DNA from 2 places in the Streptomyces sp. NPDC093544 genome. Region 1 is predicted to be linked to the other one. Evidence: riboswitches for the same ligand, from Rfam matches in the RefSeq annotation. Region 1 holds a riboswitch; the other holds the start of a gene.
The links. Region 1 has a riboswitch for S-adenosylmethionine ahead of AB0N66_RS37820 (putative leader peptide). Riboswitches for the same ligand answer to the same signal wherever they lie in the genome.
Positions count from the first base shown of each region.

Region 2: another riboswitch for S-adenosylmethionine. It lies ahead of thrC (threonine synthase); the one in region 1 lies ahead of AB0N66_RS37820 (putative leader peptide).

Region 1 covers NZ_JBFBEA010000036.1:70,187-77,581, reverse strand. Annotated here, with positions in the region: gene AB0N66_RS37840 (LLM class flavin-dependent oxidoreductase) at 1-226, opposite strand, end outside; gene AB0N66_RS37835 (LLM class flavin-dependent oxidoreductase) at 242-1,411, opposite strand; gene AB0N66_RS37830 (NtaA/DmoA family FMN-dependent monooxygenase) at 1,408-2,796, opposite strand; gene AB0N66_RS37825 (LLM class flavin-dependent oxidoreductase) at 2,815-4,059, opposite strand; gene AB0N66_RS37820 (putative leader peptide) at 4,136-4,252, opposite strand; SAM riboswitch class IV at 4,300-4,413, opposite strand; SAM riboswitch class IV at 4,630-4,775, shown strand; gene AB0N66_RS37815 (putative leader peptide) at 4,812-4,877, shown strand; gene AB0N66_RS37810 (glutathione S-transferase C-terminal domain-containing protein) at 4,970-5,749, shown strand; gene AB0N66_RS37805 (peptidoglycan-binding protein) at 5,769-6,461, opposite strand; gene AB0N66_RS37800 (SpoIIE family protein phosphatase) at 6,739-7,395, shown strand, end outside.
Region 2 covers NZ_JBFBEA010000007.1:343,853-351,247, forward strand. Annotated here, with positions in the region: gene groL (chaperonin GroEL) at 1-1,533, opposite strand, end outside; gene AB0N66_RS13320 (cold-shock protein) at 1,893-2,102, opposite strand; gene AB0N66_RS13325 (MoaD/ThiS family protein) at 2,572-2,847, opposite strand; gene thrC (threonine synthase) at 2,844-4,172, opposite strand; SAM riboswitch class I at 4,190-4,337, opposite strand; gene AB0N66_RS13335 (glucosyl-3-phosphoglycerate synthase) at 4,517-5,491, shown strand; gene AB0N66_RS13340 (trehalose-6-phosphate synthase) at 5,568-7,007, shown strand; gene otsB (trehalose-phosphatase) at 7,004-7,395, opposite strand, start outside.

The DNA of each region.
Region 1 (7,395 bases):
AGCCGAGCCGGATCGTCGAGGTCGCGGAGGCGGTCAGGGCGAGGACGACCGCCGGTGAGGTGCCGGCCACGCCCGGGTTGAGATGGTGCTCGGCGAACCAGTAGCGGGCGTACCCGAACTGCTCCGCCCGCTGGGCCAGGTCGATGGAGTTGCGCAGCGCCTCGGTCGCGGTGGAGCCGGACGAGATGGGGATGAGGTCGAGGACGCCGAGGGGGATGTCGGACATGAGAACGGGTGCTCCTCAGCGGTCTGCGTGCGCGGATACGGAGTCGGACGCGGATTCGGGCTCGGGTGTACTCGTGACCGGCGGCTCGCCCGTGGCTGCCGACGGGTCGCTCGTGGCCTCCGACGGCTCGGCGAACACCGGGCCCCACGCGAACGGCGGATCAGGAATCTCCCGCCGCAGCACGGGCGCGATGTCGGACTGGAAGAGTTCGAGGGAGGCGCGGTGCTGGGCTCCGGTCAGCCCGTTCGCGTCGGCTTGCAGATGCTGCACGGTGTGCCCGAACTGCTCGTGGTAGCGGTGCACCTTCTCGATCACCTGCTGCGGACTGCCGATCAGCGCCGAGCTGCGCTCCACGAAGTCCTCCAGGGTCAGGAACACCGGCTCCAGGCCCAGCCTCTTCTGGAACGCCAACTGCCCCTCGAAGACCGGCCGGTAGGCGGCTATCGCCTCCTGCGACGTACGCGCCGCGAGGTAGCCCGCCGACCCGGCACCGACCGCGATCCGGGCCGGGTCGTGACCGTAGTGCTCCCACCGCTCCCGGTAGTAGCGGATCAACTCGGCATACGGCTCTATGGGGTTGGTGACGTTCGCCGAGAACAGCGGGTCGCCGTAGCGGGCGGCGAGGTCCACCGACTCCTTGCTGGTCGCGCTGCCGTGCCAGACCCGGATTGGCTGCTGGAACGGCCGGGGCCACACCTCGGCCTCGTTCAGCTCGGGGCGGAAGCGGGTCGCGGCGGTCACCTTGTCCTGCCGCCAGATCTGCCGGAACACCTCGTAGCCCTCGGCGTTACGGTCCCACTGGTCCTCGGGCGTGACGTGGAACAGCTCCCGCTGAGCGGTGCCGTTGCCCTTGCCGATGATCAACTCCAGCCGTCCGCCGGACAGATGGTCCAGCGTCGCGTAGTCCTCGTACGCGCGCACCGGGTCCAGGAGGCTGAGCGTGGTGACCGCCGTGAACAGGCGGATCCGGGAGGTGAGCGCCGCGATGTGGCTGAGTACGACGGGCGGCGAGGAGGAGATGAACGGCCGCTCGTGCCGCTCCCCCACGCCGAAGCCGTCGAAGCCCAACTCCTCGGCGAGCAGCGCGTTGTCGATGACCTCGCGAAAACGCGCGTTGGTCGGTTTCCGCACGCCGGTCACCGGGTCCGGCGCGTGCACGATCAGGGTGATGGCGAGGAACTTCATGATGCGACCCGCTCGGCAGGCGCGTCGGCGTCGGGGTGGGCCAGGCCGAGGTGGTCGCGCAGGGTCGTGCCCTCGTACTCCGTGCGGAAGACGCCGCGTTCCTGGAGCAGCGGGACGACGGTGTCGGCGAAGCCGTCGAGGCCGCCCGGAGTGATGTGCGGGACGAGGATGAAGCCGTCGCTGGCGTCCGCCTGGACGAAGTCGTTGATGGTCTCGGCGATGGTGGCCGGGGAGCCGACGAACGACTGACGGTTGCCGGTCTCGATGACGAGGTCGCGGATGGACCACTTGTTGGCGGCCGCGCGCTCCCGCCACTCGCGGGCGGTGGCCAGCGGGTCGCGGTACATCCGTACCTGGGCACGCCCTCGGGCGATGGTGTGCTCGCCCGGGTCCGGGTCGATGTCGGGAAGCGGGCCGTCCGGGTCGTACGCGGACAGGTCGCGGTTCCAGACGAACTCGAGGTGCTTGATGGCGGTGGCGCCGCTGACCTGTTGGCGCCGCACCGCGCGGGAGATCTCCTCCGCCTCGGCGTCCGTGTCACCGAGGACGAAGGTGGCGGCGGGCAGGATCAGCAGCTGGTCGTGGGTGCGGCCGTGCCGGGCCAGGCGCCCCTTGACGTCCGTGTAGAACGCCTGCCCCTCCTTGAGGGTGCTGTACCGGCTGAAGATCGCGTCCGCGCCGGCGGCGGCGAACTCGCGTCCTTCGTCGGAGTCTCCGGCCTGGAAGATGACCGGGCGGCCCTGCGGGCTGCGCGGCACATTGAACTGCCCCTCGATGTCGAAGTGCTGCCCCTTGTGCACGAATGCGCCGGCCTTCGCGTCCCGCAGGAAGGTGCCGCTCCCCTGGTCGGCGACGATCTCGTCCCTGTGCCAGGAGTCGAACAGTTCGTTGGTGGTGGCCAGGAACTCCTTGGCCCGGGAGTACCGCTCGTCCTGCGGGAGGAAGCCGCCGCGGCGGAAGTTCTCACCGGTGAAGGCGTCCCAGGAGGTGACGACGTTCCAGGCGGCTCGCCCGCCGGAGAGGTGGTCGAGGCTCGCGAACTGACGGGCCACCTCATAGGGCTCGTTGAACGTGGAGTTGATGGTGCCGGTCAGGCCGAGATGCTCGGTGACGGCGGCGAGTGCGGTGAGGATGGTGAAGGTGTCGGGCCGTCCGACGACGTCCAAGTCGTAGATCTTGCCGCCCTGTTCGCGCAGCCGCAGGCCTTCGGCGAGGAACAGGAAGTCGAACTTGGCGCGTTCGGCGGTCCGCGCGAAGTGCGCGAAGGAGCTGAACTCGATGTGGCTGCCGGCCGCGGGGTCGCTCCACACGGTGGTGTTGTTGACGCCGGGGAAATGCGCCGCGAGGTGGATCTGCTTGAGCGGCTTGTCCGTTGACTTGCTCATGAGTGAGGTCCCTCCGGCTCAGACGTGGGCGGCGTAGCGGTTGGCGGGGCGGGCGAGCCCCAGCAGCCCGCGCAGGGTGTCGGCCTCGTACGAGTGCCGGAAGGCGTTGCGGCGCTGGAGTTCGGGGACCAGACCCTGGGTGATCGCCGGGAGGTCGTGGCCGGCGACGGCAGGACGCAGCCGGAAGCCGGTCAGCCCGGACTGCTGCAACTCCTGCAGAAGGTCGGCCAGTTGTACGGGGGTGCCGGTGAACACCCGTGCGTCGCTGGTGTACGGATAGCCCGCGAGGGCGTCGAGACGCTCTCGCCGGTCCACCGCGGCGGTGGGGTCGTTGTCCAGGAACACCACCAGGTCACCGAAGAGGTTCAGCGGCTCCTCGGCGCGCCCGGCCGCCTCCTGTTCGGTGCGGACCGCGGCGATGATGGCACGCGCCTCCTCGACGTCGTGCGGAGTGACGTATCCGATGTCGGCGCTGCGACCGAGCAGCCGGAACGGCGCGCCCCCCGCGGACCCATGGGCCAGCGCGGTGACCAGGGGCTGACCCTGCGGCGGACGGGGCGTGATCGAGGGGCCCTTGACACTGAAGTGCTTGCCCTCGAAGTCGATGTAGTGGAGTTTGTCGCGGTCGACGAAGCGGCCGGTGGCGACGTCCCGGATCTCCGCGTCGTCCTCCCAGCTGTCCCACAGCCGGCGCACCGCCTCGACGTAGTCGCTGACCTCGTCGAAGAGATCGACGATCAACTCCTGCAGGGCCGGGGTTTCCAGGTCTTCGATACGGAGCTCCGGGAACGTACGGCGGCCGAAGTGAGCGGCCTCGTATCGCCGCGCGGACGCCTGCACCCGCACGCCCGCGCGGCCGGTGCTCACATAGTCGAGAGTGGCGATGGCCTTGGATATATGGAAGGGCTCTGTATGTGTGGCCACTACGGTCGGCACCAGCCCTATGTGGCTGGTCAGCGGTGCGACGCGGGCGGCGATGAGGACGGCGTCGAGTCGGCCGCGTACCTGGTCGGTGCGTGCGTCCGGTTCGCTGAGTCGCGCGGACTGCGGACCGAGCCCGTCCTCGATGGTCACGAAGTCGAGCAGGCCGCGCTCGGCCTCGGTGATCAGGTCGGTCCAGTACGAGGCGGTGAACAGATCGTGGGGGCGGGACACCGGTTCCCGCCAGGCGGCCGGGTGCCAGCCCGCGCCGTCGAGGGCGACAGCCAGGTGCAGTGCGGCGGGAGAAGAAGAGGAAGAGGGCGACGACGTTGACGAGGACACGAAAGGGGTGCCTTCCTGATCGACCGTATGAGATCGCCGGGCCTCGACTGAGAGGGTGCGGCGGCGGGGTGACAGGTCAGGGACGACAGAGCGCGCCGGCCACGCGCTGAAGGTCGATGTGCGGCCGGGAGTACAGGTGCACGCGAGGGCGCGGGGCGAGAACCAGGACAAGAAGACGGGGCACGGTCTGCATGTCCGTCACCTCCGCCCTTCCGGCTCGGCGGGCTGGAGGCCGCGCCGGCATCGCGCTTGCGGAACCCGGGGCGGGTACCGCCTGGTCGTCACCTGGAGCACCCCGCCGCGGAGGAGGGTTGCCGGTCAGCAAGCCAGGGCTTGACGCTGACGCTCATAACCTGCTGGGGACGTTACGGGAGGCCACAGCGGTGCGCAATGCCCAGGGATCATGCTCGTTCTCACATCGCAATGCGTCCTCAGCAGGGACAACCACCGGGCCGCGCAATCTGTTCCGCGCTGCCCGTTCGGCCTGATGCACGCCGGATGACCACCTGGTGAGACTGCGCCGCAGGCCTTCTTGACGGCCTCACGGAGCGCACCGACACTGACGGGGACGGTCACGATTGTCAGCGCCCTTCGGGCAGGTTCTTCCTGTCCGTGAGGTCAACAGCCCCGGCTCGCTGGCAGGCAACCCTTCCACCGCGACGGGGTGCCCCGGGTGACGACCGGGTTCCGCCGGTGCGGCGGGACAAGCGTGGTCTCGCGTCTCGCGAGCCCCGAGTGTGGGACAGGTGGGAATGGCCAACAGCGGTTTGACGAGGCGCCTGCACATCGATTTGTTGCGTGTCTCCAGCGCCTACTAGTCCGAGCGATCCGGACCGGTACGTAGCGCAGTCACTCCGTTCCGCCGCGGTGCCCACAAGGTGGCCGTGGCCTCCCCATCCCATGGAGAGTCATGTCCGAGACAATCTCGCACGCCTCAAACACCGGTACCTCCAGCACATGTACCTCAACTCCGTGCGTCCCCGGCTCACTTGACGCGGTCCCTCACCCCCGGATCACCGCGACACCGTCCGCACGCCCGCACCGCTTCCGCAGCCGTATCGGAGTCGGTCTCGCCGGCGGCTTCTACCCGGCGCCGCACCGGTACGAGTTGTATCTGTCCGCGCATTGTCCCCTCTCGCTGCGGGTCTCCATCACCCACGGCCTGCTGGGTCTCAAGGACTCGGTCGCCACCACACTCCTGGCGCTCCCCGCCGACACCCCCTCCGCGTTCGTCTCACTGCGCGGGGCGTACGAGGCCACCTGGCACCACTACGACGGTCCGCTGACCGCCCCCGCGCTGTGCGACCGGTGGAGCGGACGCGTCGTCAGCAACCACACGCCGGACATCCTGCGCGATCTCGGCGACCTCTTCGCCGACCGGGCCGGATCCTGTCACTCCCCGCTCCGCCCGTCGGAACTCGCGGCGGACATCGACGCCCTGCGCGACCTCCTCGACCGTGATGTCACGCCGAGTGCGCCGTCGGCGGAACGGTCGGCGGCTCTCGACCTGCTGAACCGTCAACTCGCGTCTGGTCCCTACGCGTTGGGCAAGGAACTGACCGCGGCGGATGTGGACCTCTGGGTCGCCCTCGTCCAGCTCGAAGCGGAGCACGACCTCTCCTCATACGCACTCCTCCAGGACTATGTGCGACGTCTCGACGCCCACCCGGCCTTCCAACGACAGCTGTAGCCGCAAGCAGGAATGCTCGTCACGTACGGGATTCCAGGGCGGCCCGGGTGTCGTTGCCGTAGACGCCCGTCTCGTCGCCCCGGATCCCGTACCACAGCTGGAAGCGGGCCACGGCCACGGTGAGCGTGGGGTCGTAGGTGCCGCTCGTGGCGCCGCTCTCGTACACGTCCGGGATATCGAGCAGCCGTTCCTGGAGCTCCGTCACATCGGGGCCGCTGTCTCCCTCCCGGAGGGTGCCGGTGCCGTCCGGGTCGGCGGCACCGGAGGGGGCCTGGTCGACGGGTGCCGTGGCGGAGGGGACGGCGCCGGCCTGTGGTCCGCCGTCACCGTCACTCCCGGGCAGCAGCATTGCCAGGGCGAATCCGGTCAGCGCGGCCGCCGCCACCGCGCCGACAACCGCGGCTCGGCGCGGGCCCGTGGCGTGTCCGTGCGCATGGCCGAGTTCAGGCCCGGGCGGTGTTGCGGGCCTCGTCTCCCCGCCGGCGGCATAGTTCTCGCCGGCTATGGTGGGCGGCAGCTCCTCAGTCTCACCCTGGTGCGCCGACGATAATCTGATCGACTCATAGCCTTCGTCCGGGCCGACACCCTGCTGATCCTCACGGAACTCCCTCACCAGTTCCGCGAGGGCCTCCGTCCGGCGGCGTTGCTGGACGTAGGTGGGTACGAGCGCCGGGCGGCGCACAGGCTGCTCACCTTCGGGCGGTATCGACACACTGCTCTCCTTCCGTGCGCGCGGTCTCCCGCCATCCCCGTGGAGAGATACGGAGGCACCGGCACGGGAGTTCAACCGACGCCGACGACCTCGTCGTCGCCGGACGGAAGAACTACGCGCAAACGCGGAACGTCACCCGTTCTGGTCACTGTCCGTAGTTCTGGCCGTCTTCCGCACATCCCGCCGTGCGACGAGCCAGCGCCCGCGCGACAGTCGTACAACGTGAAGAATGGGTGCAAGGGGGTAAGACCACCTTCGGGAAGCGGAGAGGGTCGCGGTGGGTACGAGCAAGGAACGGGATGTGCCGGCCCGGCAGCGCCTCGACATGGCGGACGCCGTGCCACTGCTGCTCGACGCCCGTATGACGGTGACCAGCTGGCCCGCGGACGCCGAACGGCTGCTGGGATACCCGGCCGGCGAGGCACTGGGACGGCTCGCCGCCGACCTGCTGATTCCCGAGGACGCGGCACGGCTCCCGGAGCTGGCCGAGGGGTGCAGCGGTGACGGCGGCTGGGCGGGCCTGCTGTCCGCGCTCCACCGGGACGGGCACCCGCTGAAGCTGATGGTGCGGGCGGTCCCCCTACGGCCGAGCGAAGGCCCGGCACGCTGGGTGGTGCTGCTCGCCGACCTGGCCGACGGCCCCGGCTGGCACATGAGCCGCTCGTTGCTGGAGCGGATCACCGCCGGTTCCCCGGTGGGCATGGCGATCGTGGACACGGACCTGCGGTACGTGTGGTCGAACGAAGCGCTGGAGCAGTTCGGCGGAGACCCGGCCCCGCAACGCCTGGGTCGACGGCTCGCCGATGTGCAGCCGGGCCTCGACGCGGAGCGGATCGAGGCGCAGATGCTCAGGGTGCTGGCGACCGGCGAGCCGGTGGTCGCCTACGAGCACGTGGGCCGCGTACGCTCCGCGCCGCACCGCGAGACGTCGCAC
Region 2 (7,395 bases), on a different contig from region 1:
GAACAGCGCGGCGATGGAGGCGGCGTTCTGCAGGGCAGAGCGCGTGACCTTCGCCGGGTCGATGATGCCTTCGGCGATCATGTCGACGTACTCACCGGTCGCGGCGTTCAGGCCGTGGCCGACGGGCAGGTTGCGCACCTTCTCGACGATGACGCCGCCTTCGAGACCACCGTTGATGGCGATCTGCTTGAGCGGGGCCTCCAGGGCGAGCCGCACGGCGTTCGCGCCGGTCGCCTCGTCACCCGTGAGCTCCAGCTTCTCGAAGACCGAGGAGGCCTGGATGAGGGCCACGCCACCACCGGCGACGATGCCCTCTTCGACGGCCGCCTTCGCGTTGCGAACGGCGTCCTCGATGCGGTGCTTGCGCTCCTTGAGCTCGACCTCGGTGGCGGCACCGGCCTTGATGACGGCCACGCCGCCGGCCAGCTTCGCCAGGCGCTCCTGGAGCTTCTCGCGGTCGTAGTCCGAGTCGGAGTTCTCGATCTCGGCGCGGATCTGGTTGACCCGGCCGGCGACCTGGTCGGCAGAGCCGGAGCCGTCGACGATCGTCGTCTCGTCCTTGGTGATGACGACCTTGCGGGCACGGCCCAGCAGGTCGACACCCGCGTTCTCCAGCTTGAGGCCGACCTCCTCGGAGATGACCTCGCCGCCCGTGAGGATGGCGATGTCGCCGAGCATGGCCTTGCGGCGGTCACCGAAGCCCGGCGCCTTGACGGCGACGGACTTGAAGGTGCCACGGATCTTGTTGACGACCAGCGTCGACAGAGCCTCGCCCTCGACGTCCTCGGCGATGATCAGCAGCGGCTTGCCCGACTGCATGACCTTCTCCAGGAGCGGGAGCAGGTCCTTGACACTGGCGATCTTCGAGTTGGCGATCAGGATGTACGGGTCGTCCAGGACGGACTCCATACGCTCCATGTCGGTGGCGAAGTACGCCGAGATGTAGCCCTTGTCGAAGCGCATACCCTCGGTGAGCTCAAGCTCCAGACCGAAGGTCTGGGACTCCTCGACGGTGATGACGCCTTCCTTGCCGACCTTGTCCATAGCCTCGGCGATGAGCTCGCCGATCTGGGTGTCGGCGGCGGAGATGGAGGCCGTGGAAGCGATCTGCTCCTTGGTCTCGACATCCTTGGCCTGCTCAAGGAGGGCACCGGAGACGGCCTCGACGGCCTTCTCGATACCACGCTTGAGGGCCATCGGGTTGGCACCCGCGGCTACGTTGCGAAGGCCCTCGCGGACCAGCGCCTGCGCCAGAACGGTCGCGGTGGTCGTACCGTCGCCGGCGACGTCGTCCGTCTTCTTGGCGACTTCCTTGACCAGCTCAGCGCCGATCTTCTCGTACGGGTCCTCGAGCTCGATCTCCTTGGCGATGGAAACACCATCGTTGGTGATCGTGGGGGCGCCCCACTTCTTCTCGAGGACGACGTTGCGGCCCTTGGGACCAAGGGTGACCTTGACGGCGTCGGCGAGCTGGTTCATCCCGCGCTCGAGACCGCGCCGCGCCTCCTCGTTGAACGCGATGATCTTGGCCATGTGAAGTGGTCCTCCCGGACTGGGGTGGATTGCTCCGGACCGCGCCCGCGCCCGCGACGGACGGCCTGCGTGCCTCGTGGTTCCTTGCCCCACTTGGCCTGCGGGCCTCACTGACCCGGTCCTCGTTGTCACTCTCACCTGCAGAGTGCTAACGCCAATGATTAGCACTCGCCCCTACCGAGTGCAAGCGACTCCGGAAGATCCCCAGGTGGGGCGGGGGGCGCGCACGGCGCGAAGAGAGGTGAGAGGGACAGGCCGACGGAGGCGCGGACGGGCGGGCAGGCCGAAGGGCCCGCATCCCCTGGCGGGGGATGCGGGCCCTTCGTCACGTCGAACAGAACAGTCAGTCGGCGCGTGCTTCAGCTGCTGGTCGCCAGCCGGACCATGTCCGCCTGCGGCCCTTTCTGGCCCTGCGAGATCTCGAACTCGACCCGCTGGCCCTCTTCAAGGGTGCGGTAGCCGTCCATCTGAATCGCGCTGTAGTGGACGAATACATCCGCACCACCGTCGACCGCGATGAAGCCGTACCCCTTCTCCGCGTTGAACCACTTGACGGTGCCCTGAGCCATGCCTAACTCCCCTATTACTGGCCCTTGCACAGGACCGCACTTCGCGGGCCCGGGTCATACCTCACCCCCCAAAGATTGGGGGTGTGCGCCGGAACGCGTCGACCGCGGCTGAATGTATCTGTCCAACTGCCCTCTGCAACAGGTCAATCGGACGAGAATTCTGGGCACGACCGATCGGGAATATGCGGAGAATTCGCAAAGATTCAGGGCAAGTCGGGCCCCGTAAATGCCATAAACGGCTCAAAAAGGCGGGGCACTTTGGCTACTTCTTGTCGGGCATCGGGCAAGGACTCATATGCGCCCGGCATAAAACCAACTCGAAGGCGAAGCAGCTTCCCCAACTGTACCGCGCTCAACCATACAGAATTGCCCCCTCCGCTTCTCTCACGGAGGGGGCAATTCGATGAACTCTCAGTGATTGCAATTACCCAAGGTAACTACAATCACCGTACGTGACGGCGGATGACGGTCAGCCTCCGGCGACGGCCGGAATGATCGAGACGCCCGCACCGTCCGGCGTCGCCGTCTCCAGGCCCTGCTCGAAGCGGACGTCGTCGTCGTTCACGTACACGTTGACGAAGCGGCGCAGCTTGCCCTGGTCATCCAGGACGCGCGCGGCGATGCCGGTGTGGTTCTGCTCCAGGTCGGCGATCACCTCGCCGAGGGTGCCGCCCTCGGCCGACACCTCGGCCTTGCCGCCGGTGTAGGTGCGCAGGATGGTGGGGATGCGGACGTTGACGCTCATGACGCGAGGCCAGCCTCTCGGAAGGAGTCCAGGTTCGGGCGGATGGTCGCGGTGAGCCCGGTGTCCGAGGCCACCGCGTCCAGGGTCTTGAGACCGTCGCCGGTGTTGAGGACGACGGTGGTGAGGGTCGGATCGAGCAGACCGTTCTCGATCAGCTTCTTCGCCACACCCACCGTCACGCCACCCGCGGTCTCGGCGAAGATGCCCTCCGTCTGCGCGAGGAGCTTGATCGCGTCGACGATCTGCTCGTCGTTCACGTCCTCCACGGCGCCGCCGGTACGCCGCGCGATGTCGAGCACGTACGGCCCGTCGGCCGGGTTGCCGATGGCGAGCGACTTGGCGATGGTGTTCGGCTTCTGGGGCCGTACGACGTCGTGGCCGGCCTTGTAGGCCACCGACACCGGCGAGCAGCCCTCCGCCTGGGCACCGAAGATCTTGTACGGCTTGTCCGCCACAAGGCCGAGCTTGATCAGCTCCTGAAGAGCCTTGTCAATCTTCGTGAGCTGGGAGCCGGAGGCGATCGGGATGACCAGCTGGTCGGGGATCTGCCAGCCGAGCTGCTCACAGATCTCGTACGCGAGGGTCTTCGAGCCCTCCGCGTAGTACGGCCGCAGGTTGACGTTGACGAAGCCCCAGCCCTCGCCGGCCGGGTCGCCGATCAGCTCGGAGCAGAAGCGGTTCACGTCGTCGTAGTTGCCCTCGATGCCGACGAGCTCCCCGCCGTACACCGCGGCCATGACGATCTTGCCCTGCTCCAGGTCGTGCGGGATGAACACACAGGAGCGGAAGCCGGCGCGGGCGGCGGCCGCGCCCACGGCGCCCGCGAGGTTGCCGGTGGAGGAGCAGGAGAGGGTGGTGAAGTCGAAGGCGCGGGCGGCCTCGATGGCCTGGGCGACGACGCGGTCCTTGAAGGAGTGCGTCGGGTTGCCGGAGTCGTCCTTGACGAAGAGCTTGCCGGGGGTGACGCCCAGCGCGCGGGCCAGGTTGTCGGCCTTGACGAGCTTGGTCCAGCCGGGGTTGATGTTCGGCTTCTCCGCGACGTCCGCCGGGACCGGCAGGAGCGGCGCGTAACGCCAGATGTTCGCGGGGCCCGCTTCGATGCGCTTGCGGAGGTCCTCGGTCTCGTAGGCCGAGAAGTCGTACGCGATCTCCAGCGGCCCGAAACACTCCTCGCAGGCGAAGAGCGGACCGAGCGGTACACGGTGTCCACACTCGCGGCAGGAAAGCGCGGCGGCGGGGCCCAGATCGACGGAGTTCGCGGAATCCGGGGAGGTCACGGTGTTCGTGGTGTTTGCAGTGGTGCTTGCAACTGTCTGCGCAGCCATGGAGGCGAGGCCCTTTCTCCTCATCTTCCTCACGACGCACTTCGCCGTGAGACGGATTTGGCACCTTCCCGAGCCGGGAGCCTCACCACGTCGACGTGACAAGAACCAGCTGGAGGGTTGCCGGGGCTTCAACGGGCCGTATCCCTCTGCCCCTCTGGATGAGCGGTATTCAGTTGTGCGCTGAGCGACCCCCGACATGCGATGGTCATCAGCGTTGTTCAAGACTGTAACCGAAGGCCTGGATGGTGGAGAGAGCCGTCCGAACCGCGAGATGCCAGCGACACACCAAACGCTGCCGCGGCGACGGGCACAAGCATCCCAATGAACGCAAGGGAGAGCCGCACGTGCTTGAAGACGTCGAGCGCTGGCTGAGCACGCGCTCCTGGTCCGTGACTGACCGGCCGCTCAAGAAGCTCATAGCCGCGAAACGATCCACCAACTCCACGGTGAGCGTGGTCCTGCCCGCGCTCAACGAGGAGGCGACGGTCGGCGAGATCGTCTCCATCATCCGCCGCGACCTGATGACTCGCAAAGTCCCCCTCGTCGACGAGATCGTCGTCATCGACTCGGGCTCGACGGACCGCACCTCCGAGGTCGCCGCCGCCGCCGGTGCCCGGGTCGTTCACCGGGACGAAATACTCCCCCGCATCCCGGCCGTGCCCGGCAAGGGTGAGGTCCTGTGGCGGTCACTCCTCGTGACGAGCGGTGACATCGTTTGCTTCATCGACGCGGACCTCAAGGAGTTCTCGTCGGACTTCGTCTCCGGGATCGTGGGGCCGCTGCTCACCGATCCGGGCGTGGACCTGGTCAAGGCGATGTACGACCGCCCGCTGAACCTGCCGGGTGAACCCACCTCCGGCAGAACTGCGGCCGGTCAGGGCGGTCGCGTGACCGAACTGATGGCCCGCCCCCTGCTGAACATGCACTGGCCGCAGCTGGCCGGCTTCGTCCAGCCGCTCGGCGGCGAGTACGCGGCCCGCCGCACCCTCCTCGAACAGCTCCCGTTCCCCGTCGGATACGGCGTGGAGCTGGGCATGCTCGTCGACGCGCTGCACCTGGTGGGCCTGGACGCGCTCGCCCAGGTCGACGTCGGCGTCCGCAAGCACCGGCACCAGGACGGCCAGGCGCTGGGCCGGATGTCCGCCGCGATCTATCGCACCGCACAGCTCCGGCTCGCCCGCGGCCACCTCATCCGGCCGGCCATCACCCAGTTCGAACGGGGCGAGTCCGGCTTCGAGCCGCGCACGTACTCGGTCGATACGGAGGAACGGCCTCCGATGTCGGAAATCTCGGAGTATCAGTCACGCAAAGCGGCGTAATCCGTCGGCGGTATACGTCTCCGCGGCACCCCGTCCGTACGTTTGAGCGTTTCCGGGCCGGGCTAGATTGAGGCGTATGGCTTCCACGGCTTCGACTGCTGCTTCCACGGCATCCCCGCAGGGCTCCCACCGGATCCTCGTCGCGTCCAACCGCGGCCCGGTCTCCTACGACGTGCGCGAAGACGGCGAGCTACAGGCCAAGCGCGGCGGCGGCGGCCTGGTCTCGGGCCTGTCGGCGATCGGCCCGGACGCGGGCGCCCTGTGGGTGTGCTCGGTGCTCGGCGACGGGGACCGCGAGGCGGTACGGCGCGGGGTCGGCGAAGACGGCGTACGGATGCTGGACATCGACGCCGAGGTGCACGCGGACGCCTACAACGGGATCGCCAACTCGGTGCTGTGGTTCGTCCACCACATGCTCTACCAGACGCCGCTGGAGCCGGTCTTCGACGTGGAGTTCCGGCGCCAGTGGGCGTCGTACGAGGCCTACAACCGGGCCTTCGCGCGGGCGCTGGCCGACGAGGCTGCCGAGGGCGCCGTGGTGGTCGTACAGGACTACCACCTCACCCTGGTCCCCGGCATGCTGCGGGAGCTCCGCCCCGACCTGCGGATCGGGCACTTCTCGCACACGCCGTGGGCGCCGGTCGACTACTTCCGCATGCTCCCCGACGACATCGCCGAGCAGGTGCTGCGCGGCATGCTCGGCGCGGACCGCCTCGGCTTCCTCACCCACCGCTGGGCGTCCGCGTTCACCGCGTGCGCGCAGGAGCTGGTCGGCGGCCTCGGTGACACCCGCGTCGGCGTGCACGGGCTCGGCGCGGACGCGGACTTCCTGCGCAAGCGTTCGCACGAGGCGGATGTCGCCGACCGGATGGCCACCCTGCGTGAGCAGATCGGGGCGACGGCTGAGGGGGCGCCGCGGAAGGCGATCGTGCGGGTCGACCGCACCGAGCTGTCGAAGAACATCGTGCGCGGACTGCTGTCCTACCGGCAGCTCCTGGAGGACCAGCCGGACTGGCGCGAGCGGGTCGTGCACGTCGCCTTCGCCTACCCGTCCCGGCAGGACCTCGCCGTGTACCGCGACTACACGGCCGAGGTGCAACGGGTCGCCGACGACATCAACTCCACCTACGGCACACCCGGTTGGACCCCGGTCGTCCTCCACGTCAAGGACGACTTCGCCCGCTCCCTCGCCGCGTACCGGCTCGCCGACGTGGCCCTGGTCAACCCCATCCGGGACGGCATGAACCTCGTCGCCAAGGAGGTGCCGGTCGTCTCCGACGAGGGGTGCGTGCTGGTGCTGTCCCGGGAAGCGGGGGCGTACGAGGAGCTGGGCGAGGACGCGATCGTGGTGAACCCGTACGACGTGGTCGGCACGGCGCGGGCGTTGCACGAGGCGTTGTCGATGGGGGCGGGGGAGCGAGCGGAGCGCACGAAGCGGCTCGCTGCCGCGGCGACTGCGCTGCCTCCGGCGCAGTGGTTCCTGGAGCAGTTGCGGGAGTTGGAGGGCAGGCCCTAACCGAGCCGCGCCGCCAGGGCCCTCAGCAGCTGCACGACTCCCGCCGGGCCGTCCACCACCAGGTCGGCCCGCTCCGCCAGTTCCGTGACCTCCGCGCTGCCGCTGCACACCAGGAGGCCCGGGATGCCTTCGGCGCGGAGCTTGTCGACGGCGGCGAAGGCGGGGAGGTCACCGAGGTCGTCCCCGGCGTAGAGGACGGCTTCGGCGGCGGTCTCGCGGACGTGCGCGAGGAGGGCAACGCCCTTGTCCATCCCCGGCGGGCGGAGTTCCAGAACCATGCGGCCCGGCTCGACGATCAGGCCGTGCCGGCCGGCCAGGTCGGTGAGGGGCTCGCGCAGGGCCTCGAACGCCGCCTGCGGGTCCGCCGCGCGACGGGTGTGGACGGCGA